One region of the Cloacibacillus sp. genome, then DNA from elsewhere that is predicted to be linked to it. Evidence: predicted binding sites of a transcription regulator. Region 1 holds the regulator's gene; the other holds the start of a gene.
The links. The regulator HrcA, encoded in region 1, represses chaperone genes, less so after heat shock. The targets are predictions, from matches to a motif close to TTAGCACTCNNTNNNANNGAGTGCTAA.
Positions count from the first base shown of each region.

Region 2: the regulator HrcA is predicted to act here: its motif matches at 5,156-5,182, upstream of groES (co-chaperone GroES).

Region 1 is NZ_JAJBUX010000059.1:23,781-32,262, forward strand. Features, by position in the region: gene LIO98_RS07515 (ATP-binding protein) at 1-2,052, opposite strand, end outside; gene LIO98_RS07520 (hypothetical protein) at 2,227-3,036, opposite strand; gene folK (2-amino-4-hydroxy-6-hydroxymethyldihydropteridine diphosphokinase) at 3,033-3,533, opposite strand; gene folP (dihydropteroate synthase) at 3,526-4,740, opposite strand; gene LIO98_RS07535 (histidine phosphatase family protein) at 4,743-5,390, opposite strand; gene hrcA (heat-inducible transcriptional repressor HrcA) at 5,710-6,726, shown strand; gene LIO98_RS07545 (nucleotide exchange factor GrpE) at 6,731-7,285, shown strand; gene dnaK (molecular chaperone DnaK) at 7,404-8,482, shown strand, end outside.
Region 2 is NZ_JAJBUX010000087.1:10,945-19,426, reverse strand. Features, by position in the region: gene LIO98_RS10990 (NADH-quinone oxidoreductase subunit NuoF) at 1-165, shown strand, start outside; gene LIO98_RS10985 ([FeFe] hydrogenase, group A) at 170-1,864, shown strand; gene LIO98_RS10980 ((2Fe-2S) ferredoxin domain-containing protein) at 1,867-2,109, shown strand; gene codB (cytosine permease) at 2,395-3,651, shown strand; gene codA (cytosine deaminase) at 3,678-4,913, shown strand; gene groES (co-chaperone GroES) at 5,226-5,516, shown strand; gene groL (chaperonin GroEL) at 5,551-7,197, shown strand; gene LIO98_RS10955 (extracellular solute-binding protein) at 7,412-8,482, shown strand, end outside.

The DNA of each region.
Region 1 (8,482 bases):
GAGGAAGCTGCTCTTCGCCTCATTTGCCGTCTTGGCGGCCTCATAGGCGGTTATCAGCGCGAGCTGGTTTTGTTCTTTCTGCTTCTTTTCTTCCTCGATATTATGGGCGGCTAAAATGACCTTCACCGGCGTGCCGTTACGGCTTTCCGCGACGATCGTGTGGACCCTCATCCACCCGTACATGCCGCCGTAATCGCGGCGGTACTCTGTGGCGTAGATCGATTCGCCGCGGCTCACCCGACGGCGGATCTCCTCCGCGGAGAATTCGTGCTGGAACCGCTCCTGATCGTCTTTGTAAATCAAATGGCTGCTGTAGGTCTTCATCAGCAGTCTGAAGTTATCGCTCTCCTCAAGATATTTCGCGATATCGCTGCGCTGCATGAATACCTGGAAGGTTTCCTGCTGTAGATCGACATAATAGACGGAGTGGTAGAAGGAGGAGAGGCCTTTGATTATATTTTGAGATTCCACATAGAGCTTTTTCTGCCGCTCCTCCTCCATCTCCTTAAGTTTCTGCTCGTTTATGTCCATATTTGCGAAGATGACGCTCTTTACGCGCCCCTTTTCCATCTCTCCGACGCTGAAGCGCGACCGCACCCAGCCGACATGTCCGTCGGGACAGATCCTGCGGAAGTCCACGTCGTAAACGGGCTGTTCCGCGGAGAGCGTATGGCGCAGGAACTTAGGCGAACCGGCGCGTAGCATCTTCTCACGGTCTTCGTGGAACACATGTTCTTCGACGAACTTCTTGTAATATGCCGACAGACTGTCTTGGGGAGCGATATCGCTGCCGTCCGCATGATCTTCCCGCCACATGGCCTCTCCCCTGTCATTTTCGAGGTCGAAGAGGTAGACGGAGTAATAGTATTGGCAGAGATTGGCCAACACCTTTTCGCGGCGCTTGCTCTCCCGTTTGTCGTCGACGCCGCGTACTGTCAGCAGTATTCGTTCCGCCGCGCCCTGTCCGATACGGGTGGAGAAATAGGAATAGTAGTGCAGGATACCGTCATTGTCCCAAAGCCTGAAATCGCCCTCCAGGTAGCTCCGCTCTCTGTAGTTATCCAGATCAAAAATCGCTTTGAACTCGTCATGGTCCTCTTCCGGCATTTTAGCGCATATCTGTTCGCACAGGGTGTCGTATGAGCCGCGCTGCCCAAGGTCCAGCAGACTGCCGGAGTAGTGGATGCAGCTGTATTCCATCTTTATAAGATCCATACTCATGACCAGTGTGTATATATTCGATACCGCGATCTGGGCCGTGACCTCGTTGAGCTTTTTCTCCACCTCGACATCCTGTCCATCGAAGGCGGCGATGACCCAGGGATGGCTCTCGGAATAACGCGGCGAGGGGAGGAAGCTTACGCGCCTCCAGGCTCCGTCTTTGTTGCGGTAGAGGCGCTCCACCCGTTTAACATTGCGGTCGATCTCCCCCTTTATGAGGACGGGATCGGTCAGCTCCATGAGAGAGGGCCAATATTCCTCAGTGGCGACGGCGTTTATATAACATTTCAGCAATTCGTTGTAATTTGAAAAAGATTGGGTCATATCATGATAGTTTTCCGGCGTCTTGATGATCTTGAAGCAGCCGTCACGCAGATTGCAGAGGAAGATGCCGTCATAGTTTTCCCCCAGCGTCTGGATGATCGCGGCATGCTCCTGTTCAACTTTGTGCATATCCGTGATATTTTGGTGGTAACCGCGGATGCAGATGCCGCCCTTATAATTCCAGTCCCGTACGCCGCCGCAGCGCACATATATCGTTCCCCAGAGCGGATGGCTCCAAGGGTATTCCACCTCGGCTCTTTCATTTGAGACGGCCCTGTCCACGCAGCGGTGTACCGCGGGATAATAATCTTTGTGGATGCGGCTATACCATGCCTGATAGCATTCCTCGGGAGATGGGGCGTGGTCGAGGCCAAGGAGTTCGAGCATGACGTTGTCCGCATACATCCGCGGCTCCCGTCCCTCGTCGAGCTCTATCGCCCACAGGCCGGTCTGGGCCTCGTGGAGCACCTCCTGTACCTTTACAATATCTTTAAAATGATCCAGCATTATCATCCGTCTCCTCAAAAGCGGTATGTACAACGGAATAACAGGTTTATGAATATATGTTTCCGACATATTAGCATAGAACTACGCAAAAATACAGATGCGCAAACAGGCAGAACGTATTGTACCGGAGCGGTACGGAACGTTCTGCTCAAATCGCATGTTATTATATGGCCGTTATCTCTTCCAGGTAAGCGTGTCGAGCTTTTCCAGAGGGAAGTTGAGAAGCGTGTCTGCCTGGGGGGCTTTGCCCTCGGCGAGACGGTTGAATTCTGTCAGCATCCGCACGTAGGCGAGCCTCTTTTTCGGCGAGGTCTCTCCGTGCATTCCGGCTTTGAGCAGTATCGCCAGCTGCTTGTAGACGGATGGCACGGGAACGAAGGCCGGTCCCTCCGGCGTCAGCATTATCGTGTATATGAAGGAGTAGCTGTCTTTGCCGCTGTACTGTTTGTCGAGCATTCTGTAAAATGGCGCGGCGGGGGCGATGTAGATGCTTGTGCCTTTGGGAACCTCGACCTTCGCCGGCAGGGCGTGCCACCGCGTGTACTGGAAGGGGGTCGAGGCGATAAATACCCGGGGAGCCCAGGTCGTCATGCCGATCCAGAGATGTACGCCCTCTCCCTCCAGGTTTGTGAACGAGAGACGCCAGAGCAGGTCGTTTTTGGAATCCTGGTCTACTTTGGAGATGACCGGGTCGCTGGAGATGAATGAAAGCCCGTCCAGCTGGTCAAGTTTTCTGGCCCCGGCCGGGGTCCGCAGCCATGCAGAAGTTATCGTGCCCTTATCCTGTTCAAGAACGACGATGATGGGGAATTCAGGCACCTCGAGCGTCCTGATGCTGATATTTTTATCTCCCAGTTCCGCCGCTGGCAGCAGATAGAGGGTCAGGGCCGCGGCGGCAAAGAGAAGCGGCAGGAACCACATCGCGTGGTTCCTCTTCCGGTCGCCTGCGCGGCGCTCGGAGAAGATTTTTTTGATTGAGGTCATACCTCTGATATCCATACCATCCCGTCTTTCTCCGAATCGGGCAGCTCTTCAAAAAGTTCGGCGACGCTCTTTCCCAGTATTGGATGTACCATGTCGGGAGCGATCTCCGTGAGTGGCCTCAGTACAAATCCCCGTTCATGCATGCGCGGATGGGGGATCTCCAGCTTGGGGACCTTGAGTGACAGAGAATCGAAAAAGATAATATCTATGTCGATCTCACGCGGACCCCAGCGCGTACCTGCGGAACGGCCCAGTTCAGCCTCAGTCTTTTTCAGCAGACAGAGCAGCTCGATTGGTTCCAGATCCGTACGGGCCGTCATGCACATGTTGAGAAAGAGCGGCTGCTCCGTTACACCCCAGGGTTTCGTCTCCCAAATGCGGCTCTTTGCCTCCGTCCGTATTCCGCAGCTTTCCAGCTTTATGATCGCTTTTTTGAGCGCCTCAAGGCGGTTGCCGAGATTGGCGCCCAATGCCAGTACCACTTTATGATCAGACATATTTTGCTCCCCGTACCGCCTCTGTCATCATGATGACCTCTTTATTCTCTTTCACATCGTGGACGCGAATGATGTCCGCACCCTGCCAGCAGCAGACGGAGGTCAAAGCAAACGTGCCGCAGAGCCGCTCCTCCGCTTTTTTTGTCTGCGTGGCGGCGCCGACGACGCCCTTTCGCGAGGCTCCGACCAGCAGCGGATAGCCAAGGGCTTTGAAGCTTTCGCAGTGGCGCATCAGCAGCAAGTTCTGGTTGTAGTCCTTTGCGAACCCGACGCCCGGATCTATTATAATATTTTTTTTCGGCACGCCCAACTCTTCGGCCCTCTTTGCCTTTTCCCGGAGGAAAGAGCAGACCTCGGCGATGAGATTTTCGTATTCGCACATCAACTGCATGTCCCCGGGGGTGCCGCGCATGTGCATAACGACGAGCATCGCCCCGTACTCGGCCGCGGCGCGCGCGATATCCTCGTCGAACTGAAGCCCGGAAACATCGTTGATTATGTCCGCGCCCGCGGCAAGCGCGGCGCGCGCGACGGAGGAGCGCGTGGTGTCTATCGAAAGAGGCATCCGCGGAAGTTCGTTTCGTATCGCCCTCACCGCCGCCTCCATGCGTGATATCTCCTGTTCTTCGGGAACCCGTCCCGCACCCGGCCGTGTGGATTCCGCTCCGAGGTCTAGGATGTCGGCCCCCTCTTCGGCCATGCGCAGCGCCCTTTTTACGGTCTCCGCGGTCTCGGCGCCGCTTCTGCTGCCGGCGAAGAAGGAGTCGTCGGTGAGGTTAATGATCCCCATCAGCAGCATCCTTTCTCCAAAGGGAAGCTCAGTGCCGCAGGGAAGTTTTCTCGCGCTTGGCAGCGACGGGGCGATCAGGCCGCGTATTTCGTCTGCGAGGCGTTCGAGGCCCCACCATGGCATCCGCGTCAGCTTCTCTGCGAGATGGCCGAGCTGTTTTGCCGTGCCGAAGAGGATGACGTCGCTCTTTTTAACGCCGCAGGTAATGACCTGCGCATGCACGGCGGCGTCGCCGCCGCGTGAGAGCATCTCCTGTTTGATGATGCTGGCCGCCGGTGCGGGAATGTCCGTGACGTAGAGCTGGAGCATCTCGCGGCGATTTTCGAAGTAGGGCAGGGAGTTTATGTCGCAGCCTGCCTTCTCGGTGGCCTGTGACAGCTCCCTTTTGTCTCCGAAGCGGATGAGGTGGGCGGACATTTTTAGTCGAACTCCTGGATTATCGGCAGTCCGGCGAGATGTTCCGTGAAATTGAGTCCCATGAGGCAGTAGCCGTGGAGGCTGTCGTGGGTGAGGAGGCTGTATGAGGCCGTATCGACGTGGAGCCGCCAGTAGCTGGGGCGCATTACGCCTATAGCCCCCGCCATTAGCGGTTTTAGCACGCCGCGGTGAGCCACGAGCGCGATATTGCTGCCGCGGTGCTCGCAGATGACGCGGTCAAGTTCGGCGAGGGCGCGCTCGCGCACCTCGTCAAGCGTCTCTCCTCCGTCGATCTTGAGCTCTTCCGGTTGGTCGAGCCATGTCTGCCATTTATCGGGTTCCTCAACGGCGAGCTCGGCCTTCTTTCTGTTTTCCCAGGGACCGAGGTGTATGTTGCAGAAGCCCTCGCGCGCCTCGTATGGCAGCCCCAGCGTCTCGCCGAGGATCTTTGCGGTGGTCGTCGCGCGGGAGAGCGGACTCGAGTAGATATACTCTATATTCTTGTCTTTCATCGCCTTCGCGAGGGCGTGGGCCTGGAGGATGCCGTTTTCATTTAAGGGGAAATCCATACATCCGCGGATGCGGTTTTCTTTGTTGCCGGCACATTCGCCGTGTCTGATAAGATAGATAAACGTTTTGTCTTTTTTCAATATTCTTCACTTCTGTTACGATTGCAGATAATGCAGAAATACTGGGAACCTTTGAGTTTCTTTCGTTGCCGTCCGATAAAAGAACCGCCGGTCCGGTAGCTCAAACATCTGTTAATTATACAACAACAGCGTGGCGATACGGCCTTTTGTTAATTTTTTGAATTAAAAAATTTTACCTATAATTTTAAAAATAAATCTTTGACCTGTATTGACAAAAGCCTCTATGACGATTATTATTTATTCGTCATTGAGGTGTTGGCACTCGTGAGCATTGAGTGCTAACAGAGAATGAAAAATTTTTCTAGGCAGGTGAGGTCTGGTGATCACTGAAAGACAGCTGGAAGTCGTGCTCTCCGTGGTGTATGAATATATTAAAAGCGGTGAAACTGTAGGCTCACGCACGGTATCCCGCCGTTATCTCACCGGACGCAGCTCTGCGACGATCAGAAATGAAATGTCCGATCTTGAGGACATGGGCTTTCTCAAACAGACTCATGCGTCGTCGGGCAGGATCCCCACAACTCAGGGATATAGACTATACGTCGATTCGGTACTTCAACGTGTAAATAACGCCGGCCCGTCTGTAAAATTACTAAAAAAGATGATGGAACACCGGCAGGGGCTGGGACGGGTGCTTGAATCGGCCTCCGAGATGCTGAGCCGCGTCTCCGACTATGTTGGGATCGCCGCCATCACGCCGCTTGACACGGTCTGCTTCCATCATGTGAGCTTCGTGCGGATGAGCGAATTCCGCGTTCTGCTGCTGGTGGTCCTTCAGGGCGGACTTGTTCACCAGAAGTTCATCGATATGCCGGTGGATATGCCGCAGGAGGAGCTGGATGAACTGGCCTTCAAGCTGAACCGCTTTTCAGGCTGTGCCTGGAGCGATATCAAGAGCTCGCTGAAGGCGAAGCTGACGGAGGAGATAAGCAGCTACCGTGACGCCTGCAGTCAGGCTCTACTTGAGATAGACGCGTTGCTTGGCGTCCAGAAGACGAAGATATTCACGGGGTCGGTCAGTCAGATCATGAAGCTGCAGGATTTTCAGGATCTGGGACGGATACAGGCGCTCTGCTCCTTTATTGAGGAGGAGAGCAACATGACCGCGTTGGTGAACCGCTGCTCGATGAACGAGATAAACGTAATGATCGGCGATGAAAATGTACTGCCGGGGATGAAAAATTCCGCGCTGGTCGCCGCCACGGGAGAGGCCGGAGGCCAGAAGGCCGTCGTCGGCGTTATCGGCCCTGAGAGAATGGATTATGAAAAGGTAATATCCGCGATAGACGGAGTGCTGCGCAAGCTGGACTCCGAATCAGGCGAAAGAGGAGACTGAAGACATGGACGAGCAGAAGAAACCGAATTGCGGCGAGCCGCAGATGAAGGATGAGCCGGAGCTCGAAGGCATCCCGGCCGCCGAGGAGAATATTCCCCAGTCTGAAGCGGGGGAGTCCGAGGCGCTGAAAGATGAGGTTCGCAAGCTCAAAGAAGAGGTGGCAAGGGGCAGGGCCGACTATTTTAACCTGCGTACTCGTATGGAACGGGACCGCGAGAACAACGCTAAGCTTGCCGCCGAGCAGGCGATAAATGAAATGCTGCCGGTATTTGAGAATCTTGAGCGGATCGCGGCGGCGGTCGAAGATAAGGATAGCAGCCTTGCGAAGGGCATGTCGATGGTGATCAAACAGTTCGCCGACGGCCTCTGCAAGCTTGGGCTTGAGTTTATTTCGACGGACGGCGAATTCGACCCCTCTCTCCATGAGGCGGTATGTATGGAGCCGGTGGATGACGCCGCTAAGGACGGACATATAGTAGGCGCGCTGTGCCGCGGCTATAAGCTTGCGGGGCGCGTGCTTAAGGCTTCCCAGGTGCGGGTCGGCAAGTATAACGGCTGATTATAAATGAGGCTTAAAGCTGATTAGGCAATAAAACGGAAGTAACAGAAAGGCAGCTATAGAAAAATAGATGCCGGACGAATCAGATAAATAATTATCATAAAAGGTGGAATGGAACATGGGAAAAGTTATTGGAATAGACCTTGGAACAACTAACAGCTGCGTGGCTGTAAAAGAGGGAGACAATGTCACAGTAATACCAAACCCGGAAGGACAGCGCACGACCCCCTCCGTCGTGGCCTTTACCAAAGACGGCGAGATACTCGTCGGACAGCTTGCGAAGCGTCAGGCGATCGTTAACCCCGACCGTACGATCATCTCGATCAAACGTTCTATGGGCACGGACAAGACGGTGACTGTCGACGGCAAAGCCTACACGCCGCAGCAGATATCGGCGATGATTCTGCAGAAACTAAAGAAGGACGCGGAGGAATATCTCGGCACCGCCGTTACGGATGCCGTCATCACCTGCCCGGCCTACTTCACCGACGCTCAGCGTCAGGCTACTAAGGACGCGGGGACCATCGCGGGGCTTAACGTGCTTCGTATCATCAACGAGCCGACGGCGGCCTGTCTCGCCTACGGTGTGAACCTGGAAAAGGGCGACCATAAGATCATGGTCTACGACCTCGGCGGCGGCACCTTCGACGTTTCGATCCTCGATGTGGGCGACGGCGTCTTTGAGGTCCTCTCCACAGCGGGCGACAACCTCCTCGGTGGCGACGACTGGGATAACGCGGTAGTGGAATGGCTCGCGGCGGAATTCAAGAAGAGCGACGGCATCGACCTCCTGAAAGACAAGATGGCCTCGCAGCGCCTCCGCGAAGCGGCGGAAAAGGCGAAGATAGAGCTCTCATCAATGCAGGAGACGACGATCTCGCTTCCCTTCATCACCGCGGACGCCAACGGACCGAAGCATCTTGAGCTCAAACTTACCCGCGCAAAGTTTGAGGACCTCACGCGCAGCCTGCTGGACAAGACCATCGCCCCTGTCAAGACGGCGATGAAGGACGCCGGACTCGAGCCCTCGCAGATCAATAAGATCCTTCTCGTCGGCGGCTCCACCCGCATGCCGATGGTGCAGAAGCTCGTGACCGAGCTTATGGGCAAAGAGCCTACCAAGGGCATCAACCCCGACGAATGCGTCGCGATGGGCGCGGCGATCCAGGGCGCGATCCTTTCGGGAGAGCAGCAGGG
Region 2 (8,482 bases), on a different contig from region 1:
ATAGACCCCGCGCTCTGCAAAGGCTGCTCAAAGTGCGCGCGCGGCTGTCCCACCGAGGCCATCAGCGGCAAGATAAAAGAACCATTTACGATCGACAAAGATAAGTGTATCAAGTGCGGCGCGTGCGTCACCGCGTGCCCCTTCCACGCAGTCAAGGAGGCCTAACTAGATGGATACGAAAAAATATATGACGATAGACGGGCTCCCCGTCGAAATAGAGGATGAAAAGAATATCCTGGAGGTTATCCGCAAAGCGGGCATCAAGCTTCCAACCTTCTGCTACTACTCGGAGCTCTCCATCTACGGCGCCTGCCGCATGTGCATGGTGGAAAATAAATGGGGCGGTCTTGACGCGGCCTGCTCTACCCCGCCCAAAGAGGGCATGGAGATCTGGACCAACACCGGGCGTCTCCGCAAATACCGCAAGATGATCCTCGAGCTGCTGCTCGCCGACCACTGCCGCGACTGCACCACCTGCAACAATAACGGCAAATGCAAACTACAGGACCTCGCAATGCGCTTCAACATCGAGGGCGTGCGCTTCCCGAACGGGGCGGAGACGCCCCGCCGCGACGAGTCGTCGCTCTGCATCACGCGCGACCACAACAAATGTATCCTCTGCGGAGACTGCGTGAGAATGTGCAACGAGATACAGCAGGTCGGCGCGATCGACTTCGCGGGGCGCGGCTCAAAAATGACGATCAGCACCGTCTTTGACATCCCCATCAGCGAAAGCGTCTGCGTCGGCTGCGGCCAGTGCGCCGCCGTCTGCCCGACGGGCGCGATCGTGATAAAGAACGACAGCGCGCGGGTCTGGAAGGCTCTCGACGAAAAAGAGACGCGCGTCTCCGTGCAGATAGCCCCCGCGGTGCGCGTCGCGCTCGGCAAAGATCTTGGCATAGGTGACGGCGAAAACGCGATGGGGCTAATCGTCGCGGCGCTGCGCCGGATGGGCTTTAACGAGGTATTCGACACCTCGACGGGTGCGGATCTCACGGTGCTTGAGGAATCGGCGGAGTTCCTCGCGCGCCTCGGCAAGGGCGAACATAAGATGCCGCTCTTCACCTCCTGCTGTCCCGCCTGGGTCAGCTACGCGGAAAAGAATGAGCCGGAGGTGGTTAAAAACCTCTCCACCTGCCGCTCGCCGATGCAGATGTTCGCCGCGGTAATCAAGGAACACCACAAACATTCGCCGAGAAAGCATGTACATGTGGCGGTCATGCCCTGCACGGCGAAAAAGGCGGAGGCGGCGCGCGAGGAATTCCGCGGCGAGCTGGGCCCCGACGTGGACTACGTAATCACCACGCAGGAGCTCATTCAGATGATAAAAGAGTCCGGCATCGTATTCTCAGAGCTTGAGCCGGAGGCGGTCGACATGCCCTTCGGCACGATGAGCGGCGCTGGCGTCATCTTCGGAGTCACAGGCGGCGTCACCGAGGCGGTACTGCGCCGGGTAATCTCCGACAAATCGGCGGCGGCGCTCCGTACGATCACCTTCAAGGGCGTGCGCGGCGGCGACGGAATCAAATCGGCGACGGTGAAGTACGGGGACAGGGAGCTTAAGATTGCGGTGGTCAGCGGCCTTGGAAACGCCCATGAGCTGATAAAACGCATCAAGGAGGGCGAGCACTACGACTTTGTGGAGGTCATGGCCTGCCCCGGCGGCTGCGTCTGCGGCGCGGGACAGCCCTTCATCCTCCGCGAAGGCAAAGTGAGCCGCGGCAAGGGACTCTACTCGGCGGACAAGATGTCGAGCATCAAACGTTCGGAGGAGAACCCGCTCATGCTTTCGCTCTACAGCGGGCTGCTGAAGGGGCGCGTCCACGACCTGCTCCACGTACACTACCACGCGAAGGAGGCATAGTCATGGCCATAGTGAGAATATGTATTGGGACCTCCTGCTACCTCAAGGGAGCCTACAATGTGCTCCAGCTTTTCCAGCATGAGATCGAAGAGCGGGGACTGCACGATAAAATAGAGATCAGCGGCTCCTTCTGCATGGGTCAGTGTCAGAACGACGTCTCCGTAGACGTGGACGGGACCGTCTACAATGTTTCACCGGAGACCGCGTATAAATTCTTTGAGGAGACGATAATGCCGCGCCTGTGAAGCATTGATGACGGAACGCCTGCGTAAATCCGTCATGGCAGATAAAACAAAATCTTTCAAACAGATAAATCGGTGCGAATAAGCGCCGCAGGCTAAATAACCCGCCCCCTGAGAACCGAAAGCCGTATATCCATACGGCGCTGGATGCTCAGGGGGCAATTTATGACGCGTAAGGTTTTTATCCGCGCCGATTTGAGGCTACAAAAAAACGTCTTTGCGTAATATAATAGTCCGCGGTTTGTGTAACCGGTTGCATAGTTTATATTTGAAACGGAGAGTTTTTTTATGAGTGAACAGACGACAGCGAAAAAATTAATTGCGGACAGCGAGTGTTCCCTGTCCGCGGTGCCTGTCGCGAAAAAAGTGCAGGGACTCTGGGCGGCGATGGTCGTACTTGTGGGCTTCACCTTCTTCTCGCCGAGCATGACCGCGGGCGGCAACCTCGGTATCGGACTCACGCTCAACGGCTTCATCCTCGCGATGATCCTGGACAACGCCTTCCTCGGCGTCTACTGCGGCCTGCTGGGATACATCGGCCAGAAGACGGGGCTCACGCTCGACCTGATGGCCCACCGCTCCTTTGGCGAAAAGGGCTCTTACCTGCCCTCCGCGCTCATCAGCTTCACGCAGATCGGCTGGTTCGGCGTCGGCGTCGCGATGTTCGCGATCCCCGTATCCGGGCTGACCGGCGGCCGTATTCCCGTCTGGGCGCTCATAATCATCACGGGAACGGTCATGACAGTCACCGCCTACCTGGGGATCAGGGCGCTCGCGGTGCTTGGCTCGATCGCCGTGCCGCTGATCGCCGTTCTCGGTGTCTATTCAGTCGGCTGGGGGGTGGATAAGGTCGGCGGCTTCATGAACGTATTTGCCCAGATACCGCAGAAACCGATCAGCCTCGCGACGGGCATCGCCATCGTCGTTGGCTCCTTTATCTCCGGCGGCACCGCGACGCCGAACTTTACCCGCTTCTCTAAGACGCCGCGCGTGGCGGTACTTGCCACCGTCGTCGCCTTCTTTGTCGGGAACTCCATAATGATGATCTTCGGCGCGGTCGGCGGTGCGGTGACGGGCGTCGCCGATATCTTTGACATCCTGATCCTCCAGGGACTGGCCATTCCCGCGATCCTCACCCTCGGGCTGAACATCTGGACCACCAACAACAACGCGCTCTATACGGCGGGGCTCGGCGTCTCGAACATCACCAAGATACCAAACAAGCCCCTCGTTCTGCTCAGCGGCGCGGCGGGAACCCTGACCGCCGTCTGGCTCTACTATAACTTTGTCGGTATGCTGAACCTGCTCTCCGGCATGATCCCGCCCATCGGCGCGGTGCTCATCCTACACTACTTCCTGCATAAAGATGAATACTACAGACCCGCCGCGAGCGGTCCCGCGGTCAATCTGGCGGGCGTCCTCGCGGTGGCGGCGGGATCACTGGTCGGCATCTTCGTAACCTGCGGCATAAAACCCGTCAACTCGCTGGCCGCGGCGGCGCTGGTATTCCTCGTCCTCGACCGCCTGACCGCGAAAAAGAGCTAAAAATATCACGGAGGGAATGATTTCTGATGCTGATAAAAAACATATTTATTGAGAATTCCACAGAGGCTAAAGACATCCGCGTTACGGACGGCAAATTTGAAGAGATAAAGGCCGGCCTCGCCCCGCGCGGCGGGGAAGAGGTCGTCGACTGCACGGGAAAGATGGCTTTGCCGCCTTTCATCGAGAGCCACGTCCACCTCGATACCTGCCTCACCGCCGGTGATCCCGTCTGGAACATATCGGGGACGCTCTTTGAGGGCATCGAATGCTGGAGCAAACGCAAAGAAAAACTTTCAAAGAACGACGTCAAGGAGCGCGCGCGCCGCGCCGTGCAGATGCAGGCCGCGAACGGCGTGCAGTTCGTCCGCACCCACGTCGACGTGACCGACCCCTCGCTGGTGGCGATGGAAGGGATGCTCGAACTCAAAGAAGAGCTGAAAGACTACGTCGACATCCAGATAGTAGCCTTCCCGCAGGAGGGGATAAAAAGCTATCCCAACGGCGAGGCGCTGATGGAAAACGCGGTGAAGATGGGGGCTGACTGCGTCGGCGCGATCCCGCACTTTGAATTTACCCGCGAATACGCCGTCGAGTCGGTCGACTTCTGCGTGAAGCTCGCGGAAAAATATGGCCGTCTCGTCGACGTTCACTGCGACGAGATAGACGACGAACAGTCGAAGGGGCTCGAAGTGCTCGCCTGCCGCGCCCTTGAAAGCGGTATGAAAGATATGGTTACGGCCAGCCACACGACGGCGATGCACAGCTACAACAACGCCTACTGCGGCAAACTCTTCCGCCTCCTGCGCATGAGCGATATAAACTTCGTCTGCAATCCGCTCGTCAATACACATTTGCAGGGGCGCTTCGACACCTATCCCAAACGCCGCGGCGTGACGCGCGTCAAGGAGTTGCTCGCCAACGGCAACAACGTCTCCTTCGGCCATGACGACATCTTCGACCCCTGGTATCCGCTCGGCAGCGGCAACATGCGCGACATCATCCACATGGGGCTGCACGTCTGCCAGATGATGGGCTATCAGGAGATAATGGAGTCATACCGTCTCTGCACCCACAACGCGGCGAAGACGCTCCATCTCGGCGAGAGCTACGGCATCCGCGAGGGAAACCCAGCGAGCTTCATCGTTCTTGACGGCGACAACTTCTACAACGCGCTCAACAAAAAGGGCGAGATACTCTATTCATACAACAGGGGACGCCTCATCGCCTCCGCAGAACCGGCAGTGAGAAGGGTAATGTTTTAAATACGGGATAAAGAAGAGAGATCTAAAAGAAGACAAGGCGCGGCGTTACTGCCGCGCCTTATCTGTTAAAGTGCCTGTGAAATAAGTAGTTACCCGTAAGATTTAATTAAGTCAAAAATTTTTATGAATAATTGAGTAAATCGAAGATAAAGCAATATTACAGAGTGAAATAAAAAATATTTGGATATAATCATATTTGAGAAAAGCGACGTCAGTCATTAAAATTTCAGGCGTAAAGAAAATTAGCACTCAACGAAAGTGAGTGCTAACACGAAAAAGAACCGCTTTAAAAATCACAGGAGGGATCTCTTAATGAAACTTAAGCCACTTGGAGACAGAATCGTAGTAAAGGCAGCGCCGAACGAAGAGAAGACAAAGGGAGGCCTCGTGCTTCCGGACACAGTGAAAGAGAAACCCGTCGAAGGGATCGTCGTGGCGGTCGGAGCCGGCAAAGTTCTTGACAACGGCTCACGTCAGCCGATGGAAGTCAAAGTTGACGACAAGGTCATCTACAGCAAATATTCAGGAACCGAAGTCAAGGTCGACGACGAGACCTACCTCATTATCGGTGAAAGAGACGTTCTCGCGGTAGTCGAGAAGTAATTGTAAAGATAGATAAACGGGAGGAATAATAATTATGGCAAAAACACTGCTTTTCAGAGAAGACGCACGCCGCTCGATGGAGCGCGGAATCAATAAAGTCGCGGATACCGTAGGAATCACCCTTGGCCCGAAAGGACGCAACGTCGTCCTGGAGAAGAAGTTCGGCTCGCCGACCATCACCAACGACGGCGTGACGATCGCGAAGGAGATCGAGCTCGAAGATCCGTTCGAGAATATGGGCGCCCAGCTCATCAAAGAGGTAGCCTCGAAGACCAACGACGTAGCCGGCGACGGTACGACGACGGCCACGGTGCTCGCCCGCGCGATGATCCGCGAGGGAATCAAGAACGTAGCGGCGGGCGCGAACGGCATGCAGCTCCGCAAGGGTATCGAAGACGCGACCGCGGTTGTTGTTGAAGAGCTCAAGAAGCAGGCTTCGCCCGTCAAGGGACACAAGAAGACCGTGCAGGTAGCCGCCATCTCCGCCAACGACAAGAAGGTCGGAGAGCTCATCGCCGAAGCGATGGAGAAGGTCGGCGAAGAGGGCGTCATCACCGTTGAAGACAGCAAGAGCCTCGGCACGACGCTGGAGACCGTCGAGGGACTCCAGTTCGACAAGGGCTACCTCAGCCCCTACATGATCACGAACCCCGACCGTATGGAAGCCGTACTTGACGACGCGAACATCCTCATCGTCGACGGAAAGATTTCCAACGTGAAAGATATGCTTCCCGTCCTTGAGAAGAGCGTCCAGCTCGCGAAGCCGCTCCTCATCATCGCCGAGGACGTCGAGGGCGAAGCGCTGGCGACACTCGTCGTCAACAAGCTGCGTGGAATACTCCAGGTCGTAGCCGTCAAGGCCCCGGGATTCGGCGACCGCAGAAAGGCGATGCTCCAGGATATCGCCACCGTGACCGGCGCGACGGTCATCAGCGAAGAGGTTGGACGCAAGCTTGACAGCGCTGACGTCGCTGACCTCGGCCACGCGAAGAAGATAAAGGTCACCAAGGAAGACACGACGATCGTCGAGGGCGCCGGAGATTCCACGGCCATCAAGGATCGCGCCGCGCAGATCAAGAAGGAACTCGCCGACTCAACCTCAGAGTACGACAAAGAGAAGCTCCAGGAGCGCCTCGCGAAACTGGTCGGCGGCGTAGCGGTCATCCAGGTCGGAGCCGCGACGGAGACGGAGCAGAAGGAACTCAAGCTCCGCATAGAGGACGCGCTCAACTCAACGCGCGCCGCGGTTGAAGAGGGAATCGTCCCCGGCGGCGGAGTGGCGCTCGTCGGCTGCACCAAAGTCCTCGACAAAGAGATCGCGAAACTTGAGGGCGACATTCGTACCGGAGCGCAGATCGTACGCAAGGCGCTCACCGAACCCCTCTACCTCATCGCCCACAACAGCGGCATGCAGGGCGACGTCATCATCGAAAAGGTCAAGACCCTCAAAGAGGGACAGGGCCTCGACGCGACGACCGGCGAATACGTTGACATGATCGAAGCGGGCATCATCGACCCGGTGAAGGTCACCCGCTCGGCTCTCCAGAACGCCTCCTCGATCGCGGCGATGATCCTCACCACGGACGCCGTCGTTGCCGACAAGCCCGAGAAGAAAGACACCCTCGGCGACATGGCCGGTGGAATGGGCGGTATGGGTGGAATGGGCGGCATGGACTACTAAGTCCGGCGGCATAACCCACAGCTCAATAGACAGATACAAAAGCCGGAGACGCCAGTCTCCGGCTTTTTCATATCCTCATTTAATTTGATGAAAAGAGGCCGCGCGGCCTCTTTTTTGCGCTTACATTTTCGTTGCGTTTATAAAACCTTTCCTTTACTTCCGCTTTTTATAATGAAACTGCTTTGGAAAACATATGGGAAAAGGAGAAATTATTTTGAACAGGAAAGTTATGATCGGAGCGGCGGTTGCCGTCGTAATTATCGCGGTATTCGCCTTTACGCAGATGCAGCCGGGCAAAGAGAGCGCCGGCAAGGTTGACCTCAACAGCCTCACCGTCGAGGAACTTCAGAAAAAGGCGCAGGAAGAGGGCAGGGTGGAATCGGTTGGTATGCCCGACTCGTGGGCGAACTGGGTCGGCACCTGGACGGACCTAAAGGATAAATTCGGCATCGAACACGCCGACGTGGACATGTCCTCGGCGGAGGAGCTCGCGATATTCGAGGCGGAGAAGGAAAACGCCACGAAGGACATCGGCGACGTGGGCCAGTCCTTCGGCCCGCTCGCGGAGAGCAAGGGGCTCACGCTTCCCTACAAGACGAGCTACTGGGACGAGATCCCCGAATGGGCGAAGGACGACAACGGCGACTGGGTGATCGGCTACTACGGGACCATCACCGTCATCACCAACAGGAAGCTCGTTCCCAACCCGCCGAAATCATTCGCCGACATCCTCGAGGGCGAATATATGGTGACCCCCGGCAACGTCGCGCAGGCGACGCAGGCTCAGTGCGCGCTGCTCGCGGCGGCGATCGCCAACGGCGGCTCTGAGACCAACCTCCAGCCGGGCTTCGACTTCTTCAGGAAACTTGCCGAGCAGGGACGCATCGATATGGGCGAGCCTAACGTCGCGCGCCTCGAAAAGGGCGAGATAGCCTGCTACTTCGTCTGGGACTACAACGCGCTCGGTTACCGCGACCAGTTCAAGGCAAACAACCCCGAAGCGGAATATGACGTCTGCATCCCCGCCGACGGCTCCGTGCAGAGCGGCTACGCGACGATAATCAACGCCTACACGAAACGCCCGCACGCCGCGGCCTTCACGCGTGAATACATCCTCAGCGACGCCGGTCAGATAAACCTCGCGCGCGGCTACGCGACGCCGATCAGAGGCAGTGTGGAGCTTCCCGACGACGTAAAGGCGAAGATGCTCCCGTCGGAGCAGTACGCGAAGGCGCGCCCCATCTCGGACTTCAAGGCCTGGGAAGAGGCGGCCAAGAACCTGGGG